3 regions of the Arthrobacter sp. zg.Y820 genome follow, and region 2 is predicted to be linked to each of the others. Evidence: predicted binding sites of a transcription regulator. Region 2 holds the regulator's gene; each other region holds the start of a gene.
The links. Region 2 encodes LexA, which represses DNA repair genes until DNA is damaged. Its sites were predicted from a motif close to TCGAACANNTGTTCGA; they were not measured.

Region 1 (7,109 bases), on a different contig from region 2:
AACTGTGCTGACTGGATGAGCGTGAATTTTGTGGACGCGGCCGCGACGGTGCTGACGCACGCGGCGATGAAGCCGACGCCGATCACAACGAAGCCCGCCGTGAGGTTCTCCGGGGTGTTGTCCCGGTTGGCCAGAACAATGCCCCAGATGACGGCGGCGGCAGCAGCCGCGTAGCCGGAGAGCGGCAGGATGATCTCCCACACGCGCCCATAGCGGTTGATGAGCTGCCTAATGATGGTGGCTGCCGTAGTGAACAGCGCATAACAGATGGCGGTCAGCCCGGCATTGACGTGTCCGGCGACGAAGTGATCGGGGTTGTCAGGCCCGGCCAGGATGTAGAGGCCAAAGGACAGGCAGACAGCGCCCATCAGAAGCGGTATGGCACGGAAAATGACACTTATTGCATGGTTCATGGCGTCCCCGAAGGTGATCCCCGTGCGGCTTCGACAGCATGGCCGGTCCGCGTGTAGTGCCAGTTTGCGCCTGTCCCAACCGGGGAGCAACGCCGGACCCTCGCAGCGCCGCGGACCGTTGACTCGGCAGGACGGTGGGCGTCGAATGGAAGTTGCAGCCCGACCGCCACCATCCGGCGGAAACTTCCAAGGAGGCGCCGATGGCCGCCAGTTTCACGCCCCACGGCGCAGTCGCCACCCACCCCGGAGCCCGAGCTGCCACGGACCTGGGCTCGCCGGCGTCGTCCTATCTGCTGGCCGGTCCCGACACCGCCGCCAAGCCGCCGCCGGGCGGGCCGGCATCAGGGGCGCAGTCCGGGGCCGGGGCAGGAGCAGGGCCGGCCGGAACCCCGTCAGGATCCCCAGCCGCGGGCCGGAGCGGATCGCCTCCTGCCCCGCCGGACGGCGGAGGGACGGCTCCGCATTCCCGCCGCCAGATCGTGCTGGTCTTCGCCGGCCTGATCCTCGCGGTGCTGATCTCCGCCCTCGACCAAACCATCGTGTCCACCGCTCTGCCCACCATCGTGGGAGATCTGCAGGGACTTGACCACCTGTCCTGGGTCATCACCGCCTACCTGCTCACCTCCACCATCGGACTGCCGATTTACGGCAAGCTCGGCGACCTGCTCGGGCGCAAGAACATCTTCATCTTCGCGATCGCTGTGTTCCTGATCGGTTCGGCGCTGTCCGGACAGGCCCGCAGCATGACCGAGCTGATCAGCTACCGGGCACTGCAGGGCGTGGGCGGCGGCGGCCTGATCATCGGCGCCCAGGCCATCATCGGGGACATCGTGCCCGCCCGCCAGCGCGGCCGGTACATGGGGCTGATCGGCGCTGCGTTCGGGCTGGCCTCGGTGAGCGGGCCGCTGCTCGGCGGCTACCTGACGGAGTACTGGTCCTGGCGGTGGGTGTTTTACATCAACCTTCCGCTGGGCGCCGTCGCGCTGGCCGTCATCATCACCTCGCTGCACCTTCCGACGCGGTCCGGCCCGCGGCCGCCGCTGGACTACCTCGGTGCCGTGCTGCTGGCCGTGATCAGCGCCGCGCTGGTGATGCTGACCAGCTGGGGCGGGACCACCTATGCCTGGACCTCCCCGACCATCCTGGGGCTGGGGGCCGCCGCCGCCGTCGGCGTGGCAGTTTTCATTCCGGTGGAACTGCGGGCCGCCGAACCGGTCCTGCCGCTGCGGCTGTTCAGCAACCGCAACTTCCTGGTCTGCACCCTGGTGGGGTTGTCAGTGGGGCTGGCGATGTTCGGCAGCATCTCCTATCTGCCCACCTTCCTGCAGATGGTCAACGGAGCCTCCGCCACCGTGTCCGGGCTGATGATGCTGCCGATGACAGCCGGCCTGCTGCTCACCTCCATTGGCACCGGCCAGTTGATCTCGCGGACCGGAAAGTACAAGATCTATCCCGTCCTCGGCGCCGCCGTCATGATTGTCGGGCTCCTGCTCCTCTCGCGGATCTCCAACACCACGCCGTACGGGTTCACCGCCCTGGGCATGTTCGTGCTGGGGCTGGGCATCGGCGCGCTGATGCAGAACCTGGTGCTGATTGTGCAGAACAGCGTGCCCGCCCGGGACATGGGCACCGGAGTGTCCTCGGCAAACTACTTCCGGCAGATGGGCGGCTCGCTGGGGATCGCCGTTTATGGATCCGTTTTTATCCAGCGGCTGAACGACCAGGTGGCCGACGCCCCGGAACAGGCCGCCGGTGCGCTCCGCAACGGAGTGAACTCGATCAGCCCCTCGGAACTGAAGGCATTGCCGGCGCCCGTGCAGGACTTTATTGCCCGCGCCTTCGGCGACGCCCTGCCGCCGATCTTCCTGCTGGGCATTCCGGCGCTGGCCGCGGGCCTGATCCTGACCCTGTTCATCCGGCAGATCCCGCTCTCGGAAACCTCCCGGGTGGAAGTGGAGGAAAATGTCTAGGCAAAGAACGCCCCGGCATCTGATGCTCCGGCCGCAGAACGGCCGGGAGGGCCGGGAGGCCATGATCCGCAAAGCACCGCCTGAAGAGATCGGCCAGCCCCGCGGGATGGGCCTGGTTTTTGCCGGCCTGATGCTGGCCGTGCTGCTGGCGGCACTGGACCAGACCATCGTGGCCACCGCCCTGCCAACGATCGTGGGGGAGCTCAACGGGCTCGAGCACCTGTCCTGGGTGGTGACGGCCTATATCCTGGCCGCCACCATCGGGCTGCCCGTCTACGGAAAGCTCGGTGACCTGTACGGACGGCGGACGATCTTCATTTTCGCCATTGTCGTCTTCCTGCTGGGGTCCGTGCTCTCCGGCCTGGCGCAGAACATGGGCCAGCTGATTGCCTTCCGCGCACTGCAGGGCGTGGGCGGCGGCGGGCTCATGATCGGCGCCCAGGCGATCATCGGCGATATCGTGTCTCCGCGCGAACGCGGCAAATACATGGGCCTGATCGGCGCCTCCTTTGGCCTGGCCTCGGTGGGCGGGCCGCTGCTGGGCGGCTGGATCACCGACTACTTCTCCTGGCGGTGGGTGTTTTACATCAACCTGCCCATCGGTGCCGTGGCGCTCGCCGTCATCGTTTCCTCCCTGCACCTGCCCAAACCTGCCGGCGCCAAGCCGAGGCTTGACTACGCCGGAGCTGCCCTGCTGGCCGTGGCCGGCGCCGCAGTGGTGCTTCTGACCAGCTGGGGCGGGACCCCACCTACGCCTGGTCCTCGCCGCAGATCCTGGGGCTGGCCGCCGTCGCTGCGGTGGCCGCGGCCGCAATCATCCCGGTGGAACTGCGGGCGCCGGAACCGATCATGCCTCCGCGTCTGTTCCGGATCCGGAACTTCGTGCTGCCGGTCCTGGTGGGCATCGCCGTCGGCATCACCATGTTCTCCACTATTTCCTATCTGCCCACGTTCCTGCAGATGGTCAACGGCGCCTCCGCCACAGTCTCCGGGCTGATGATGCTGCCGATGATGGGCGGGCTGCTGGTCGCCTCGATCGGCACCGGACAGCTGATTTCCCGGACCGGGAAGTACAAGATCTATCCGGTGATCGGCTGCGCTGTAATCATCGCAGGGTTGGTGATGCTCTCCCGGATATCGGCGGCCACACCGTATTCCTTCACAGCCGCCGGGATGCTGGTGATGGGTCTGGGCATCGGCTGCCTGCTGCAGAACCTGGTGCTGATCGTGCAGAACAGCGTGCCGATCCGGGACATGGGCACCGCCATTTCCGCCGCCAACTTCTTCCGCCAGCTCGGGGCGTCCTTCGGCATCGCCCTGTTTGGCTCGATCTTCATCAGCCGGCTGTCCGATCAGATGGCTGCAGCCCCGCCCGGCGCCGGGGACGTGGCGTCCGGCGGCATTAACTCGCTGAGCCCGGCCCTGCTCCGGACGCTGCCGCCGCCGGTACGGGACTTCATTGCCGAGGCGTTCGGCCAGGCCCTGCCGCCGATCTTCCTGCTGTCAGTCCCGGTGGCCGCTGCGGCCCTGGGGGTGGCCCTGTTTATCCAGGAGATTCCGCTGTCCAAAAAATCACGCGTGAAAACTGGCGGGGACGCGGCGGCGTAGCCGGCAGGGTGCTGCCCGGCCGGGCAGCCGCGGCCGTTGTCAGGGGAGGGCCGTACACTGGTGTTAATCGAATATATGTTCGAAGATTATCTCTCCGGACAACTACTGTCCGGACAACAGGGTCCGCTGGTGTGGCGGGCCAACCATGGAGGATGCAGGATCAAGTCCTGCAGTCCGCATCGGCGGGAGAGTGAACTGAAGTGGGTGTCTTCAGCGAAGCAGTAGAGGTGGTGTGTTCGCCGGCCGGACAGCCGCTGCGGTTGTCCTGGCAGGGGCACACCTACAAGGTGGCGGCGGACCCGGTGCGCTGGTACGAACGCCGGAACTGGTGGGACGAAGAAGCGCGGGCCGAACGCGGGCACGGTGCCGGACTGGTGGATTCGGAGATCTGGCGCATCCAGACCCGGTTGAACGCGCGCTCGCCGCTGCGCACGCTGGATGTCTCGCACGACATTTCCACCGGCCGCTGGCGCCTGATCCGGATCCATGACGCCCTGCGGGAAAGCGCCTAGAGTCCGTCCGCCATGAGCTTTTCCCATCTGCACGCCGCCACAGCCTTCAGCGCCCACTACGGGGTGTCCTGGCCGCAGGACCTTGCGGCAGCGGCCGCCGCCGACGGAGCCGACGCGCTGGCCTGCACCGACCGGGACGGGCTGTACGGAACCGTCAAGCACCTGCGGGCCTGCATGGACGCCGGAATTGATCCGATTGTCGGCGTGGACCTGGCGGTGCTCGGCGAACCGGGGCCGGACGGGGGGTCCGCCGTCACCGGGCGGGTGGTGGTCCTCGCGCACGGCCGCCGCGGCGGCGCCGGTTACCGGGCGCTGTGCCGGCTGATCTCGGACGCCCATGCCGGCACCTCGGCGTCCGCGGCCCGCAAAGGCAGCAAGCCGGTGGGGGTGACGCTGCAGCAGCTGGCCGCACACGCCGGCGGGACCGACCGGGAGGACCCGGTCCTGACCGTGCTCGTTGGCCCCTGGTCCGACGTCGGCATCGCCATGCGCAGCCGCAGCTACGCCGTCGCCCGCACGCTCTTCTCCCGCTGGCAGGCGGTGCTGCCGCGCCGGGCGCTTGCCGTGGAGGTGGTGACGCACCTCAGCGCGCCGGGCGCCAACCTCTGCCTCGCCCACGCGGTGCGGATGTTCCGGCTGGCCGATGAACTGCAGCTGCCGGCCGTCCTCACCAACGCCGTGCGCTACGTCGACGCCGACGGCGCCGCCACCGCCGACGTCTTGGACGCCGCACGGGCGCTGACGTCCATGGCCCGGCTGGCGGACCTGCAGCCCAACGGGCAGGGCTGGCTGAAGAGCGCCGGACAGATGAAGGCGCTCGCCCGGGAAATCAGCGCCGAGGCCGGCTACGGGGGAGCGGGGGCGGCCCGCCTGCTCCGCGACACCGAGGCGCTCGCCGATGCCTGCCGAATGGACCCGGTGGCGGACATGGGCTGGAAACAGCCGGTGGTTCCGGAGGCATCGGTGATCGGGATCGATTCCGAACCCATGGCCGAGCTGGTCCGCCGCTGCGAGGCGGGCATTGGGCGCAGGTTCCCGGCCGCCGGCGCGGCCGCCGATGCGCGCCTGCGCAACCGGCTGGCCCACGAACTGGGCATCATTGAACGGCTGGGCTTCGCCGCCTACTTCCTGACCGTCGCCGAGGTCTCGTCAATGATCACCGGCATGGGGGTGCGCGCCGCGGCCCGCGGCTCGGGAGCCTCCTCGCTGGTGAACTATCTCCTCGGCGTCAGCCACGTGAACCCGCTGGCCCATGACCTGATCTTCGAACGCTTCCTCTCGCAGGACCGCTCCACCCTGCCGGACATCGACATTGACGTCGAAAGCGCGCAGCGGCACAACGTGTATCACCGCATCTTCGAACGGTTCGGCGCCGAACGCGTCACCCTGATGAGCATGCAGAACGGCTATCGTGCCCGCGGGGCGGTGCGCGACGCCGGCATGGCGCTGGGGCTGCCCGAAGAAGACATCGGAGCCGTGGCCAAACAGCTGTGGCGCTTCTCCGCCCGGAAGTTCCGGGAGGCGCTCGCGGAAAAGCCCGAGCTGCGGGAGGTCGCGGAACGGGTCGAGGGCAACCGGCAGCTGGATCTGCTGGTGGATCTGACCGAACGCCTGGACCGGTTGCCCCGGCACATTTCCATGCACCCGTGCGGAGTAATCCTGGGGGATGCGTCGCTGCTGGACCGCACGCCGGTGCAGCCGTCCGGCCTGGGCCTGCCCATGTCCCAGTTCGACAAACACGACATGGATCCGATGGGCATGCTCAAGCTCGACGTGCTGGGCGTGCGGATGCAAAGCGCCATGGCGTACGCCCTGCAGGAGGTGCGGCGGCTTCATCCGACCAAGGCGGACACCGTCGCCGCCGGTGCCCATCCGGCCGGGCCGGACGGGCAGGGCCCGGACTACGTGCACGAGGACGGCTCCATCGACCTCGACGCCGTGCCGCTGGACGATGCGCCCACCTACGACCTGATCTGCAGCACCTACACCCTGGGCTGCTTCCAGATCGAGTCCCCGGGCCAGCGCGAGCTGATCGGCAAGCTCGCTCCCCGGGAGTTCAACGATCTGATCATCGACATCTCGCTGTTCCGGCCCGGGCCGATGAAATCCAACATGGTCCGCCCGTTCCTGGAACACCGGCACGGCTGGTCACCGGAGGTGTATCCGCACGAGGCGTTGCGCCCGGTCCTGGCCGAAACCCACGGCGTGACAGTGTTCCACGAACAGGTGCTGCGGACCTTCGACGTGTTCACCGGCTGCGGCCTGGCCAAGGCCGATGTGCTGCGCCGGCTGCTGGGAAATGAGGACGCCGAAGCCTCGGTGGAGGACTTCTTCCGGACCGAGGCAGCCAAGCGCGGCTACGGCGATCAGGTCATCGGGAAGGTCTGGGACACGCTGAAGGCTTTCGGCAGCTTCGGTTTCTGCAAGGCGCACGGAGCCGCGTTTGCCGTGCCCACCTACCAGTCGGCCTGGCTGAAGGCACACCATCCCGAGGCGTTCCTTGCCGGCATCTTTGAACACGATCCGGGAATGTATCCGCGGCGGTTGCTGGTGGCCGAAGCCCGCCGGATGGGCATCCCCATCCTGCCGCTGGACATCAACCGCAG
Region 2 (7,109 bases):
GGCATCGGGACTGAAGATCCCGCCGGAGGTCACGAGCGTACGGTCGAGGCCGCCGAGAGTGACACGGAGCGGCCTGCGGACCTCGGGGCCCGAGGGCTGTGAACTGAAGTAATGGTCTGAACCCATAACAAACCAGATTAGTGGGTCTGCGGCAGGCAGCGAAAACCGGATGCACCGGCGAAAGATCACGCGCCCAAATGTCCGTGCACTGACTTACCATGGAGAACACGGCTTATAAGGAGATTATGACGATCAACAATTCCCGCCCTGGCACGTCCGATTCCGCCCAGCCCAACACGGAGCTGAGCCCGGAGGACATCCAGGGGGTCATTGACAGGATCCTCGCCAAGGAGAGCGCCGCTGAGGCCAAAGCGCCCGCCGGCGAGGCCCGGCGCGGCAGGGCACAGGCTCTGTCCCGGGACGTCGGGCATTCCACGCACGACGGCGACCAGGAAGACCTGGCCGACCGCCACGCACTGCGGCGCGTGGCCGGCCTGTCGACCGAACTCGAGGACGTTACCGAGGTTGAATACCGGCAGCTGCGCCTGGAGCGCGTGGTGCTGGCCGGCCTGTGGAGCGAGGGAACGGCGGAGGACGCCGAAAACTCGCTGCAGGAGCTGGCGGCACTGGCCGAGACGGCGGGCTCCGAGGTGCTCGACGGCATCATCCAGCGCCGGCTGAAGCCGGATCCGGGGACGTTCCTGGGTTCGGGCAAGGCCCAGGAGCTCAAGGACATCGTCGCCGCCACCGGCGCCGACACTGTCATTGTCGACAGCGAACTTGCACCGTCGCAGCGCCGCGGCCTTGAAGACATCGTCAAGGTCAAGGTCATCGACCGCACGGCGCTGATCCTGGACATCTTCGCCCAGCACGCCAAGTCCCGCGAGGGCAAGGCCCAGGTGGAGCTGGCACAGCTCGAATACCTGCTGCCGCGCCTGCGCGGCTGGGGCGAATCCATGTCCCGCCAGGCCGGCGGCCAGGTGGGCAGCGCCAGCGCCGGCATGGGCTCACGCGGTCCCGGTGAAACCAAGATCGAACTGGACCGCCGGAAGATCCGCACCCGGATGGCCAAACTGCGCCGCGAAATTGCGGCCATGAAGCCCGCCCGGGAAACCAAGCGCGCCAACCGGCACCGCAACCAGGTTCCCTCGGTGGCCATCGCCGGCTACACCAACGCCGGCAAGTCCTCGCTGCTCAACCGGCTCACCGATGCCGGAGTCCTGGTGGAGAACGCCCTGTTCGCCACCCTGGACCCGACCATCCGCAAGGCACAAACCGAAGACGGCATCGGGTACACGCTCGCCGACACCGTCGGCTTTGTGCGGTCCCTGCCGACCCAGCTGGTGGAAGCCTTCCGGTCCACCCTGGAGGAAGTCGCGGATGCTGACCTGATCCTCCATGTGGTGGACGCCTCGCATCCGGATCCCGAGGGCCAGATCGCCGCAGTGCGCACGGTGCTGACGGATGTGGACGCCCGCAAGGTGCCCGAGATCATCGTGCTGAACAAGGCCGATGCCGCGGATCCGTTTGTGCTGGAACGGCTCCGGCAAAAGGAGCGGCGCCACGTGGTGGTGTCCGCCCGGACCGGCGAAGGCATCGACGAGCTGATGCAGGCCATCTCCGAGGGCATTCCCCGCCCCGGGGTGGATCTGCAGCTGCTGGTTCCGTACGAGCGCGGCGAGATCGTCTCCCGGCTGCACAGCTCGGACACCGAAATCCTGTCGGTGGAGCACTCCGAAGCAGGCACCCGCCTGCACGTGATGGTCCGCGAGGGCCTGGCCGCTGAACTGGAGCCGTTCGTCACCCATGAGTAAAGACACCACCGGCGAAGTCCTGGAACTGCTGGACACCGCCGTCGCTGGCATGGGCGGACAAAACCGCCCGGGCCAGCATGAAATGGCCCGCCAGGTCACGCACGCGATCGACGAGAAACAGCATCTGCTGGTTCAGGCGGGCACCGGCACCGGCAAGTCGCTGGCCTACCTGGTGCCGCTGATTCATCATGCGCTGGAAAGCACCAAGCCCACGCTGGTCTCCACTGCCACACTGGCGCTGCAGTCCCAGATCGTGGGCCGCGACCTGCCGCGGCTGCTCAAGACGCTCAAGCCCAACCTGCCGCGCGAGGTCGACGTCGCGCTGCTCAAGGGCCGCAGCAACTACGTCTGCCTGCACAAAACCGGCGGGGGATTTCCGGAAGAGGAGGACCCCGCCGGCGCCCTGTTCACCATGGGAGAGGACCGCGCGGTGGGACATCCGGCACCGGCACCCACCTCGGCGATGGGACGCGAGGTGGTGCGGCTGCGCGAATGGGCCGAGGAAACCGACACCGGCGACCGCGACGACCTGATTCCGGGAGTCAGCGACAAATCCTGGCGCCAGGTCTCGGTGACCTCGATGGAGTGCCTGGGCGCGCAGAAATGCCCCGTGGCCGCCGAATGCTTCAGCGAGCGCGCACGCGCCCAGGCGGCTGTGGCCGACGTCGTCATCACCAACCACGCCATGCTCGCCATCGCGGCCTTCGAAGGGCTGGCCGTGCTGCCGGACTATGACGTGGTGGTCATCGATGAAGCCCACGAGCTGCAGGACCGGGTGACCGGCGCGGTCACCGGACAGTTGTCCGGAACCGTGATCTCCGCAGCGGTGACTGCCGCCCGCAAGCACACCTCCGCTTCCGTGGAGGAACTGGCCCAAGCGTCCCGAGCCTTTGAGAAATCTATGGAGAACGTGCCCTCGGGCCTGCTCGCCGCCGGATTGAACGAGGAGCAGGAGCAGGCAGTGGGCCGGGTCCGGGAAGCCTGCCGGGTGGCGCTCTCCGACTCCAAGCCCGAGCCCGGGGAAACCGCCGACGGCGGACGCCAGACCGCGCGGTCGCGGCTGATGGCCGTGCTGTCGCTCTGTGAGCGGCTGCTGGGTGCTCCCTCGGCCGGTGAGGTGATCTGGGCTTCGCGGCCCAGCTCCTTCTCGCCGTCGGGCGGCTACTCGCCCCCGGATGAGACCGCTCCCGCCACCCTGAACGTGGCCCCGCTGTCGGTCGCCGGCCGGCTGCGTGAAGGGCTGTTCGACGGCCACACCGTGGTCCTGACCTCGGCGACCCTTGCCATCGGATCCGAATTTGGCCCTGTGGCCGGCGCTCTGGGGCTCCTGGGGCCGGGCGCGCCGTCGTGGACGGGGACCGACGTCGGCAGTCCGTTCGACTATCCGCGGCAGGGCGTGCTGTACGTGGCGAAGGACCTGCCCAAGCCCGAGCGCGGCACCTCGGAGGCGCAGCTGGATGAAATCGAGGCGCTTCTGAAGGCCTCGAACGGCGGAGCACTGGGACTGTTCTCCTCGCGCCGGGCGGCCGAGGAGGCCGCCGACGCGATGCGCACCCGGGTGGATTTCCCGATCCTGTGCCAGGGGGAGTCCTCGATGTCCTCGCTCGTCAAGCAGTTCTCCGAGGAACCCGACACCTGCCTGTTTGGCACCATGTCGCTGTGGCAGGGCGTTGACGTGCCGGGTGCCGCCTGCAGGCTGGTGCTGATTGACCGCATACCGTTCCCGCGTCCGGATGACCCGCTGATGACCGCGCGCACCCGCGCAGTGGCCAAGGCCGGCGGCAACGGCTTCATGTCAGTTGCCGCGACCCACGCGGCCGTCCGGCTGGCGCAGGGTGCCGGCCGTCTGATCCGTGCCGCGGGGGACCGCGGTGTGGTGGCCATCCTGGACTCCCGCTTGGCCACGGCCCGCTACGGCAGCTTCCTGAAGGCAGCCCTGCCGCCGTTCTGGTCCACGACTGACCGCTCTGTGGTGCTCTCGGTCCTGGGACGGCTCGCCGAGCAGTCGGCGGCTGCGGAGAAGGCCCCTGCGCGGAAGTAGCGCCGGCACCACTGAACGGAAAGGGCGGTCGGAGATAACTCCGACCGCCCTTTCCGCGTTACTCCACCCGTTATCCGCTCCAGCCCTCGCGGGAGAGCACCCGTGGAATCCCGCCCCGGGGACCGCTGCTGTGTGCGGGGCCCGCTAGAGCGAGCGCATCACCGAGACAACCTTGCCCATGATGACTGCATGGTCGCCCACGATGGGCTCATAGCGCGTGTTCTGCGGCAGCAGCCAGGTGTGGCCGTTGCGCTGCCGGAAGGTCTTGACCGTGGCTTCGTCATCCAGCAGGGCGGCAACGATGTCGCCGTTCTCAGCCGTGGGCTGCCGGCGGACAACCACCCAGTCACCGTCGCAAATCGCGGCGTCGACCATGGAGTCGCCCGAGACCCTGAGCATGAACAGGTCTCCGTGACCCACCAGCTGGCGGGGCAGCGGCATGATGTCCTCGACAACCTGTTCAGCGAGGATCGGACCGCCGGCGGCGATGCGGCCCACCAGCGGCACCATGGCCGTGTCAACGGAGGTCGACAGCTCGGTGACCGTGGCCATTCCGGCAGCCGAGCCTGCTTTGTCGCCGGCGCCGTCTTCGCCGGTGCGGGAGCCGGCGGCTGCCGGCGCAGACTCGGCCGGGGAACCGGCTGAGTCCTCGCCCGGAGCGACGGCCTTCCCGTCCCGCAGCATTAGCGGAATCAGGATTTCCATGGCGCGGGGGCGCTTGGGGTCGCGGCGGATGTAGCCGAGCTTCTCCAGCTGCATGAGCTGATGGGTCACGCTGGAAAGGCTTGCCAGCCCCACGGTGTCTCCGATTTCCCGCATGGTGGGCGGATAACCGTTGGTGCTGACGGAACGCTGGATCATCTCCAGGACGGTCTTCTGCCGCGGAGTCAGACCTTTCGCACGCGCACGGGAGCCGGTTGCCGCTGGCTGGTTGGTGCTGTCTTCGGAAGCAGTCCTGCGGGCCACGTGGGGTTCCCTTCGGGGTCAGCTGGTCCGGTCGGTGCCGGAGCTGGTCGGGTGAATGTCGGGGTTGGAACGCTGTGCAAGCCGTGCCGGCGGTTATGTCAGAGGCAGCTGATTCAGTGGTCCTGTACGAACCGCTGCGGAGCCCGCGCTCCGGCTTCGGTCCGGACGGAACCGGATGAACCTCTTCCTCATGCTCAACGCTAGGCGAGCGGAGCAACGTTTTCAAACATTTGTTCGAGCGAGTCTCGACTTTGTTAGTAGATAGGTGCTAGAAATGAGTTCACAAGAATCGAACATACTTTCGATGATGGCAGCGCGCCGGAGTCCAAAGATGTCTGATAGCTTCCAATCGTTCGAATATGGCTTCGGTTATTTCCTGCGGCCATCGAACCGGAAAGGTGCTGAAATGCCCGCCCAGATACACCTGTCAAACCCCATCTCACGTTTCATCTCCGCCCCGGCCCGACCTCAGCTGACGGCCGCCCGGGCCTCAGCGCCGAGGCCCGTTGCCGGGTCCACCAATCCGGCCGCTGTGCCGGTGCCCGCCGAGCGGCGGCAACTGCGGCTGACGCGCCGCGGCCGGCTGGTATTTATCGGCCTTCCCCTGATGCTGACCGCGGCTGCCGCACTCACGGTCCTGGGATTCTTCACGGCTCCCGCCATGGCCTCCTCGGGCGGGGCGCCCGACGTTACGCAGACCGTGCAGGTGAGCGTCGGTGCCGGTGATTCTTTGTGGGCCTTGGCCGAGGAATTTGCTCCCGACCGCGATCCCCGCGATGTGGTCGCGGAGATCATGGAGCTGAACAACCTTTCCGATGACCGGGTTCCGGTCGGCGTGCAGCTGTTCATTCCCACCCAGCGCTGAGGCGCCACGGCGCTGCACAAACACAAACGGTGCAATCGCAAGTTGATGTGCCGGCGGCGCGGCGCAATGACACACGGCGCTATCCCAAGCGGCGCAATCACACACGGCGCCATTACAAACAGCGCAACTCGGGGCGTAACAACCCGCCTGCCCGGCCGGAGGGATTCTTCCCGCCCCGCCTTCGAGTCTTAAGCTGTACAGGTGACTGAACAGCTGGAAAGACTGAACCGACTTCCCCTGCGCGAGGATCTCCGAGGACTGACACCCTACGGTGCGCCGCAGCTGGACGTGCCCATCCTGCTCAACGTCAACGAGAACACCCACGGGCTGCCCGACCAGGTGCGGAAGGCGATCGTAGCTTCCGTTGAGCGGGCGGTGGCCGGACTGAACCGTTATCCGGACCGGGAATTCACTGAACTTCGCGAGCGGCTTGCCGGCTATCTCGGCCACGGACTGAGCCCGGAGAACATCTGGGCCGGCAACGGCTCCAACGAGGTCCTGCAACAGATCCTCCAGGCCTTCGGCGGCCCGGGCCGGACCGCCATGAGCTTCCCGCCCACCTATTCCATGTATCCGCTGCTGGCCAGCGGCACCGGCACCCGCTATGTCACGGGCGTCCGCAGCGGCGATTTCACGCTGACCCCGGAAGCCGCAGCGGAACAGGTCCGCGAGCAGGCCCCGAATATCGTCTTCCTCTGCACGCCGAACAACCCCACCGGCACTGCGCTGCCGCTCGAGGTGGTGGAAGCCGTGTACGAGGCGGGCGCCGCGTCACAGGCCATAGTGATTGTGGACGAGGCCTACGGGGAGTTCTTCCACGCCGGCACCCCCAGCGCCCTGCAGCTGCTGCCCGGCCGCGAACGGCTGATCATCTCCCGCACCATGAGCAAGGCCTTCGCGCTGGCCGGAGCCCGGGTCGGCTACATGGCCGCGGCACCCGAAGTCACCGACGCCCTGCGCCTCGTGCGGCTGCCCTACCACCTCTCGGCCATCACGCAGGCCACTGCCAATGCCGCACTGGAACACGCGGAAGCGCTGCTGGCCAACGTCGAAGCCATCAAGGTCCAGCGGGACCGCATTGTCGCCGAGCTGCTCAGCCTGGGCCTGAAGCCTGCGCCGTCCGACGCCAACTTTGTCTTCTTCGGAGGTGTGGAAAACCCGCACGCACTGTGGGAGGGGCTGCTGGAGGCGGGCGTGCTGGTGCGCGACGTCGGCATCCCCGGCCATCTGCGCGTCACGGCCGGCACCGAAGCGGAAACCAGCGTTTTCCTGGCCCGGCTGCGCGAGCTCCTGGCAGCCGGCATCCGCTAGGCCACAGGCAGCGGCACGGCGGCGGCACCGGCGCCGGCCGGTCCGCGGCCGGCGGAGACCAAGCCGCAGACACCGACAGACACTAAACTGTTAGCAGAGACCACCTTCTTTC
Region 3 (7,109 bases), on a different contig from region 2:
CATGCGGCGGCCCCAGAGAATGCGGGAAGCCACGCCCACGACCCCCGCCGCGGCGGCTGCCGCACCCGCCAGCAGGAGGGAAAAGCCCACCTCGCGCTGGGCGAACAACGGCAGGTAGACGTTGGTGGCCTGCATTCCTGCTCCGGACAACAGAGCAAATCCGGCCAGGAGCCACACGGTGGGTGGAAAGGGTTGCCGCCCGACGACGGCGGTCGGCCCGCCCGCGGGCAGCCGCGGCGGATCAGCCGGAAGTTTGTTCCATGAGTAGAGCAGCAGTGCTCCCATGACGACGGCGGCGCCGGCGGCTGAGCCCCGCCAGCCGGCCAGCAGTGCAGCAGCAGGGAAAAAGAGGCTGGAAAACAGCTGGCTGGCCTGCACACCTGACTGCTTAATGCCCAGCCAGCCGGGCCGCCGGGCCGGCTCGACGTGGTGCGTGATCACCCGGTTGGTGGTCGGATTGGAGATTGCCTGCGCCGGCCCGGACAGGGCCACGGCCACCAGAAGCCACACGTAATTCCGGGACACCGCCATCAGAACGAGGGCCAGCGCCGTTCCGCCGAAGATCAGCAGGAGCTGGGCACGTCCGGAAATCCTGTCGCTGAGCCGCCCAAGCGATATGGCGGACAGAGCCGCGCTGAGGAAACAGACCGTCGCCAGCAACCCGAACTGCGCCTCGCTGATGCCAAAATCGGAAATGATCAGGGTGCTCGTGGCGCTCAGCCCGTAGTTCATGACCGGTCCGGCACCCATGGCGCAGACAAGCACAAACAGCAGGCCCGGACCGGATTTATTGTTCAAGTTTCACCCTTCTCGCAACGACACAGTACATTCTGGCGCACCGGTGAACATTGTTCGTTCATAAAGGAGCTATTATCTGCTTGGGGACCTGCTGGGTGGGTCTGGTAGCTGGGGGAGTAGAAATGGGCGAGTCTCAAGCAATGCCTTTTGCGCGGAAGAAATCCGCCATGCTCTTCCGTCGCGGGCGGACCATGTTTGTCCTCGTTGCCGTGTTTTGGCTATGGCTGCTGCTGGGCAGTGCCGATTTCATCGCCAGTCTCTTCGAGTCCCCTTTCTACGCGCTGCTGGCTCTTTACGGCCTCGGCGTCGTAACCCTCATTTCGCTGCTGGTGGCCGGGGTTTCCGTGTTCTACATGGTTGTCAACCGCCCCGCCGGCACCGAAATCCCCTCGGGGGACGCCGTCCGTCACGGTCTCTCCGAGCTGGCGCCCGTCATCCGCATGGTGCCGCGCCGGGTCGCCGACCACAGTGCCGCTCTGTCCAACAAGGCCGCAGCAAAATGGCGGGATCTGGCTTCCTGATCTGAGCTTCCCGCGCCGGATGGTCTGCGGGCTGCTGAATGGCCGGATGGTCTGCGGACTGCCGGGTGAGTGCGCATCCCGCCGGGGCGGCTCGGACCAAAGTGTCAGTGCCGGGCGGCATGGTGGTTCCCATGACTCCCGTCGCTTCACCTTCCCCGCCGGCGCCCGCCCTTCAGCCGCTTCGTCGTGCGGCGCTTACCGGGCCCAGACCTTCCGCCAGGCCGGCTGCGGGTCCGTCGCCGACAGTGCCGACAGTCACGCATGCTCCGTACCGCCGCGAGCCGTACATCCGGTGCCGGACGCCGCCGTCGGTCATTGACGGCAAGGCTGCTGCCTGGACGCGCACGTCGGTGCTGCTGCACTGGATCGACGACAGCGGCCGCGCCCACAACCGCTGGGTTCCTGCCGAAGCGGTGCAGCGCATCCGCCGGGATGAATCGTCGTGGCAGGACCCGTACGACGACTGGTCCTTCTACTATCCGGCCAACCCCGCTCCCCGCATTCCCGTCGCAGCCTAGGAGCGCGGGCTTTTCTTAGGTCCGCTTTTTGGTGCCGGATCCTGACGCGGTTCCCGGACGCCTTTCCCTTGACAGGGACAAGACCCGCAGGGCTTATGGAGATAGGGCGGAGCGCCCGGCTGAACCCAACGGCGGTCCGGGAGCGGAGCACGGAGATGGATTTCAAGGGCATCATCGAGGAAGCCGGGGAAATCGTTGATCTGGCCGGTGTTGCGGTCATCATTGCGGGGGCCGTCATCGCGAGCGTCTCCGCGGTGCGCGCTCTCCTTCGGCGCACCGGACAGCCCGTTTATGAGCCCTATCGGCAACAGCTGGGCCGGTCCATCCTCCTGGGCCTGGAGCTGCTCGTTGCCGCGGACATCATCCGCACCGTGGCTGTGACTCCCACCTTTGAATCGCTGGGTGTGCTCGCCCTGATCGTCCTCATCCGAACCTTCCTCAGCTACACCCTGCAGCTTGAGGTCACGGGCAGACTCCCCTGGGAACAGCGCAGCGGCGTCGCTTCTGCGCCTCCCCTGGAGTGAGAGCAGCCGGAATCAGTGGCGGAGAACAGCTGCACGCTTGCGCCTCTCTCCCTCGAGCTGCGCTCCCTCCCGGAGCGACACCACAACCAGCGACACGGTCAGGCCCAGGGTGAGAATGCCCGCGGGATTGGCCAGAGCGGCGGAAATTCCCGCTGCCTCTTCTCCCAGCAGTGCAGACATTACTGAACCGGTCCGCCCGGGTGAGCCGCCGACGTCGGGCACCAGAAAGCCGAAGGCGCCACCGGCAGCCCAAACGGCCAGCAGCAGGAATGACGTCCGCAGCGGCGCTCCAAAGTTTTGGTATCGGGTTGCGGACACGGTGATTCGTACGGCTGACACCAGCATCAGCACGGCCAGAAGCGGTCCTGCCGTTGCCGCGAAGATCGCGACCAGATTGCCCTCGATACCGAAAAGGGTGCGCCCTGCCGTAATCCACAGCGGGATCAGAAGGGCCATGGGGATGCTCAGTGCTGCTGAAACGGCGCGGAAGAGGCTTGCCGCGCGAGGAAGGCCGGCCGGTGACTGTACTGGTGACGGGGTGCTCATGGTTCCAGCCTAGGGTTCTCCCGGAGTCTCACCGCGACCGACTACGCGGTCAGGAGACAACCGGATCCGAAGTCATCACATGGGATGAGGCGCGACAGTGGTGCTGATACATATTCTGGAATGGCGTCGATTTCCAGCCGATGGCCGTTCTCCGTTCATTGCTAATTGCTTCTCTGTTCATGATGAAAGCGCAAGGTTTGGTTATGCCTGTCGAATACCTGATGTGGGTTCCCCTGGTGGCCACGTCACTGGTTTTATATGTGACTCTGGCTGTCGGTGCGCTCTTTAGCATTGCCAATTCCGGCTGGGTCCCGTCTTCTTCCCGTCCTGTGTGGGCGGCAACGGTTGTTGTCCTTCCCGTGGCAGGGGCCATCCTGTGGCTGGCCGCTTCACATCGGCACAATACGGCCGGTCGGGACGAAGCCCGCGCTGCTGTCCGGCAGCCGGACGGAGATGGCCACACGATGACCCTAGGCAAAGAGACTTCCGATCGAGTGGATGCCACCTCTTCTCCGTCATCTTCTTTGCCATCCCCTCAGGACGGCCGGGACAGTGGTGGTATCCAGGCTTGAAGTACAGAGGGTAAGGATCATGAGACTGGAGCATTGGGGCATTCCGGACGAACCTAGAAGGGCGGCGGATTGTCTCCGTAGCCATCCGGATCATCTGGAGCACTTGGAGCACTCGAATCGCCGGGGGCGCTTGGACCACCGGCATCATTGGCAGGTGATGAATCAATGCCCGTTGCGTTGCCTCCGCGATTCGCCTGGCCACCATTCGCCTTGATACCCGTTTGCAGTCCGCTGGCACCATCACAGGTTTCCTGAGAGCCCTCACCGGTTTCCCGGGACAGGCTCAGTTGCGGTTCGGTCCGGTAACACCTGCCGCCCGGTGAGGTCCACTCAATCACCCCGGGACGAGGCTGCCTGGCTTTCCAGAACCCTTCGGTTTTGAACATGTGATGCCGCCGGCACAAATGCTCCAGGTTGTCATGATCTGTCGGCCCGCCCTGCGCCCACGGTTTGGTGTGGTCGATCTCGGAAATCACCGCATTGGTCCGGCACCCCGGGAACCGGCAGGTTCCGTCCCGCACCCGCAGGACCCGTTTCAATCCGTCGGGAACCTTTCGTCGCTTTCCCACGCGCAGGATCTCTTCGGTGTCCGGATCGCGTTCCACCGGTGTCCATTTCATGGCCTCGCGGGCCATCCGCCGAGCCGTTACGGGACTGATCGGTCCGTACCCGTTCAGTTCCGCCGGCTGATCATCGGCACCGAAGAGGGTTTCGGCGTTGATCACCACCAGGATCTCCGTCCGAGCCCGGGGACCATGACCAATCCGGCAGGACCCGGACCCCTTCCCGGAACCGGAATTCTTGCCGAGGCCCTTGCCCTTCCTGCCCTTTCCGGCCCCTCGACCGGCGCCGTCGGCATCACCGCATTCATGGTCGTGGCCGCCGAGTAAGTCCGTCAGAATGTCCGTGCGCAACTGATCCACCGTGCGCGTGTCTCCGGCGGCCTGCTCACCCCGGGCCGCAACACTAAGCTGAGTAAAAATCGCTTGGGCTTTCTCGGCAGGCAGCAACGCCGAGAGCCAGGACATCCCGTCCGGCTCCGGCCGCACCCACACCATCCGCTGCTCAAACGCCGTCAACTGCCGCTGCACAATGGTTTCCGGATAGTACTGCTCCCGCAACCGGTGAGCCTTCACCCGAAACTGGGTTCTGGTCTGACCCGCCGCCAGACCCAGCAACTCCGCCTCGAACCCGGGCAGCTCCGCCGGCACCACTCCCACACACTGCTCCACCAGGGTCTCCACGTGCCCGTAACTGATCTGTCCGGCCTCCAACGCCTGCAGCGTGGCCGTGTTCCTGGTGCAGAGATCACCGGCCTGACTCATCAACGCCTTTCCAGTACCGGCAGGCACCCCCAGAATGGTCGCGGCTTCCTCCGCAGCGAGACTGAACGCCATCTCCGCATCCCGCAACCCGGTAACGGATAGCGTCTCGTCCTCGTAAACGGTCTGCAACCGGGACAGGACCCGAGCCTGCTGCGCCTGCACCCACCGCGACAAATGATTGAGCCGGGCCAACACCGTCCCGGTTTGCTCCTCGGTCAACGACTCCACGTTCTGCAGGGTCAGGAACCCGGTAAACCCGTCCCGGTAACCGGCGCCAGACGCCTCAGGGGAATGGACAGAACCAACAGAGGATGAAGGAACTGGAGAGCCACCGGATCCTTGAACGTCAGCCCCGTCGCCAGCAACAGGATCAACCCCGGCACCGGCAGCAGGATCAGTGCCGGCCACCCCAGGCTCGGCGACAAAGACGAACCGACTGCAAGCTGCAGCCTCACCGCCAGTGCCGGGAGTCCCGGTCGAAGATCCGTTCCGATCCATGACTTCAGACTTTCACCCGGCACTGACATTTCCGGGTTGGAAAAGGCCTAAAACAGTCCCAAACAGGACGATTTGGTGACCCGCAAATACCTGTCTTTTTCAACGGACTACCTACGCCCCTTCATGTCGAGCATTTCCTCTTCCGCGCGTCCAGCCCGGAGACCCAGACCCCTCCCCCAGACCACACCCCACGACCTTCCCCGGCTCCCCAGGTCCCATAGGTCAAGACTTGGCTCCCCTTTTTCGAGACACCGCTAACTTATCTTCGGTCGCCCGAACTTCCGTGCTAGGTTGCTGGTATGAGCCGCAAGACGCCCCTCCTCCAGCCAGGGGGATCCGAACCGGCGGGACGCCCACCAGCGGGTTCCCCACCGCCGGCATCACCGCCTGCGCCCAAACGCCTGCTCTGGATGCTTGGCCCGGCACTGGTAGCCGGGGTCGCCTATCTGGATCCCGGCAACGTCGCCAGCAACATGACCGCAGGAGCCCGCTTCGGCTACCTGCTGGTGTGGGTTGTGGTTGCGGCGAACACCATGGCGTGGCTCATCCAATACCTCTCAGCCAAGCTGGGACTGGTCACCGGCAGGTCCCTGCCCGAACTTCTGGGTGAAAGGATCGGCCGCAAATCCGCGCGCCGGCTCTACTGGCTCCAGGCGGAACTGGTGGCGATGGCTACCGACGTCGCCGAAGTCATCGGCGGAGCAGTGGCCCTCTGGCTGCTGTTCGACCTGCCGCTGCTGCTCGGCGGCGTCATCACCGGCTCAATTTCCTTGGCCGTGCTGGCGCTGCAGGGCAGCGGGCGGCACCGGACCTTCGAATACGTCATCATTTCCATGATGGCGATCATCGCCGTCGGGTTTACCGCCGGCGTCGTTATTGCACCGCCCGACGCCGGTGCCCTGGCAAACGGCCTGGTCCCCCGCTTTGAGGGCAGCGAATCCGTACTGCTTGCCGCTTCCATTCTTGGCGCCACCGTCATGCCGCACGCCATTTACGCGCATTCCGCACTGACCCGGGACCGCTTCCCGGACCGCAGCGCCAGCCTGACCACACCCATGCTGATCAGGGCCACGCGGTGGGATGTCACCATTGCCCTGGCAGTGGCCGGAACGGTGAACCTGGCAATCCTGCTGCTGGCGGCGAGTTCGCTGCAGGGGGTCGAGGGCACCGACACGTTGGAGGGCGCGCACGCCGCCATCGCTGCCTCGCTGGGCGGCGTCGTAGCGACCCTCTTTGCGGTGGGACTCCTTGCCTCCGGCCTGGCCTCGACGTCGGTGGGCGCCTATGCCGGCGCGGAGATCATGCAGGGGCTGCTGAAGATCCGGATTCCGATGCTGCTGCGACGCCTGGTCACCCTGATTCCGGCCCTGCTGATCCTTGCGGCAGGCATCGACCCCACCTGGGCGCTGGTCCTGAGCCAGGTCATCCTGTCCTTCGGCATCCCGTTTGCCCTGATTCCGCTGGTCTGGCTGACCTCCCGCAAGGACCTGATGGGCGTGCACTGCAACCGCTGGTGGACGACGGCGCTGGGCGTGGTGATTGCACTGCTTCTGGTGGGGCTGAACATCACGCTGCTGGTGCTGACCGTCAGCGGCGCCTAGCAGCAGCCGCCTGTGCCGGGAGATCCCGGAGCGCCGGAGGATCCGGAGCCGGATTCCCCCGAACGTCCGTGAGCACTCCCGGTGGCGAAACCAAGCGAGACCGGCTGTGGTCCCGCCGCCGGGGCTTCGCAGCACGACGACGCCGAAGCCGCCGGCTCGGTCTCGGTTTCGCAGCACGACGACGCTGCCGCTGCCGGCGCCGGCTC

Region 1: the regulator LexA is predicted to act here: its motif matches at 4,059-4,074, upstream of QNN99_RS05900 (DUF6504 family protein).
Region 3: the regulator LexA is predicted to act here: its motif matches at 5,281-5,296, upstream of QNN99_RS09825 (HNH endonuclease signature motif containing protein).

The regions. Positions count from the first base shown of each region.
Region 1 covers NZ_JASKLX010000006.1:135,387-142,495, forward strand. The annotation lists gene QNN99_RS05880 (DUF2776 family protein) at 1-413, opposite strand, end outside; gene QNN99_RS05885 (MDR family MFS transporter) at 614-2,383, shown strand; partial or broken gene QNN99_RS05890 (MFS transporter) at 2,514-3,080, shown strand; gene QNN99_RS05895 (MFS transporter) at 3,206-3,991, shown strand; gene QNN99_RS05900 (DUF6504 family protein) at 4,192-4,503, shown strand; gene QNN99_RS05905 (DNA polymerase III subunit alpha) at 4,516-7,109, shown strand, end outside.
Region 2 covers NZ_JASKLX010000013.1:29,422-36,530, forward strand. The annotation lists gene QNN99_RS15265 (class I SAM-dependent methyltransferase) at 1-126, opposite strand, end outside; gene hflX (GTPase HflX) at 246-1,814, shown strand; gene QNN99_RS15275 (ATP-dependent DNA helicase) at 1,807-3,855, shown strand; gene lexA (transcriptional repressor LexA) at 4,000-4,821, opposite strand; gene QNN99_RS15285 (LysM peptidoglycan-binding domain-containing protein) at 5,228-5,686, shown strand; gene QNN99_RS15290 (histidinol-phosphate transaminase) at 5,888-6,997, shown strand.
Region 3 covers NZ_JASKLX010000009.1:188,392-195,500, forward strand. The annotation lists gene QNN99_RS09800 (MFS transporter) at 1-798, opposite strand, end outside; gene QNN99_RS09805 (hypothetical protein) at 966-1,319, shown strand; gene QNN99_RS09810 (hypothetical protein) at 1,565-1,837, shown strand; gene QNN99_RS09815 (DUF1622 domain-containing protein) at 1,993-2,361, shown strand; gene QNN99_RS09820 (hypothetical protein) at 2,374-2,907, opposite strand; gene QNN99_RS17505 (PLD nuclease N-terminal domain-containing protein) at 3,129-3,479, shown strand; gene QNN99_RS09825 (HNH endonuclease signature motif containing protein) at 3,533-5,032, opposite strand; gene QNN99_RS09830 (Nramp family divalent metal transporter) at 5,713-6,903, shown strand; gene QNN99_RS09835 (NAD(P)-binding protein) at 6,900-7,109, opposite strand, start outside.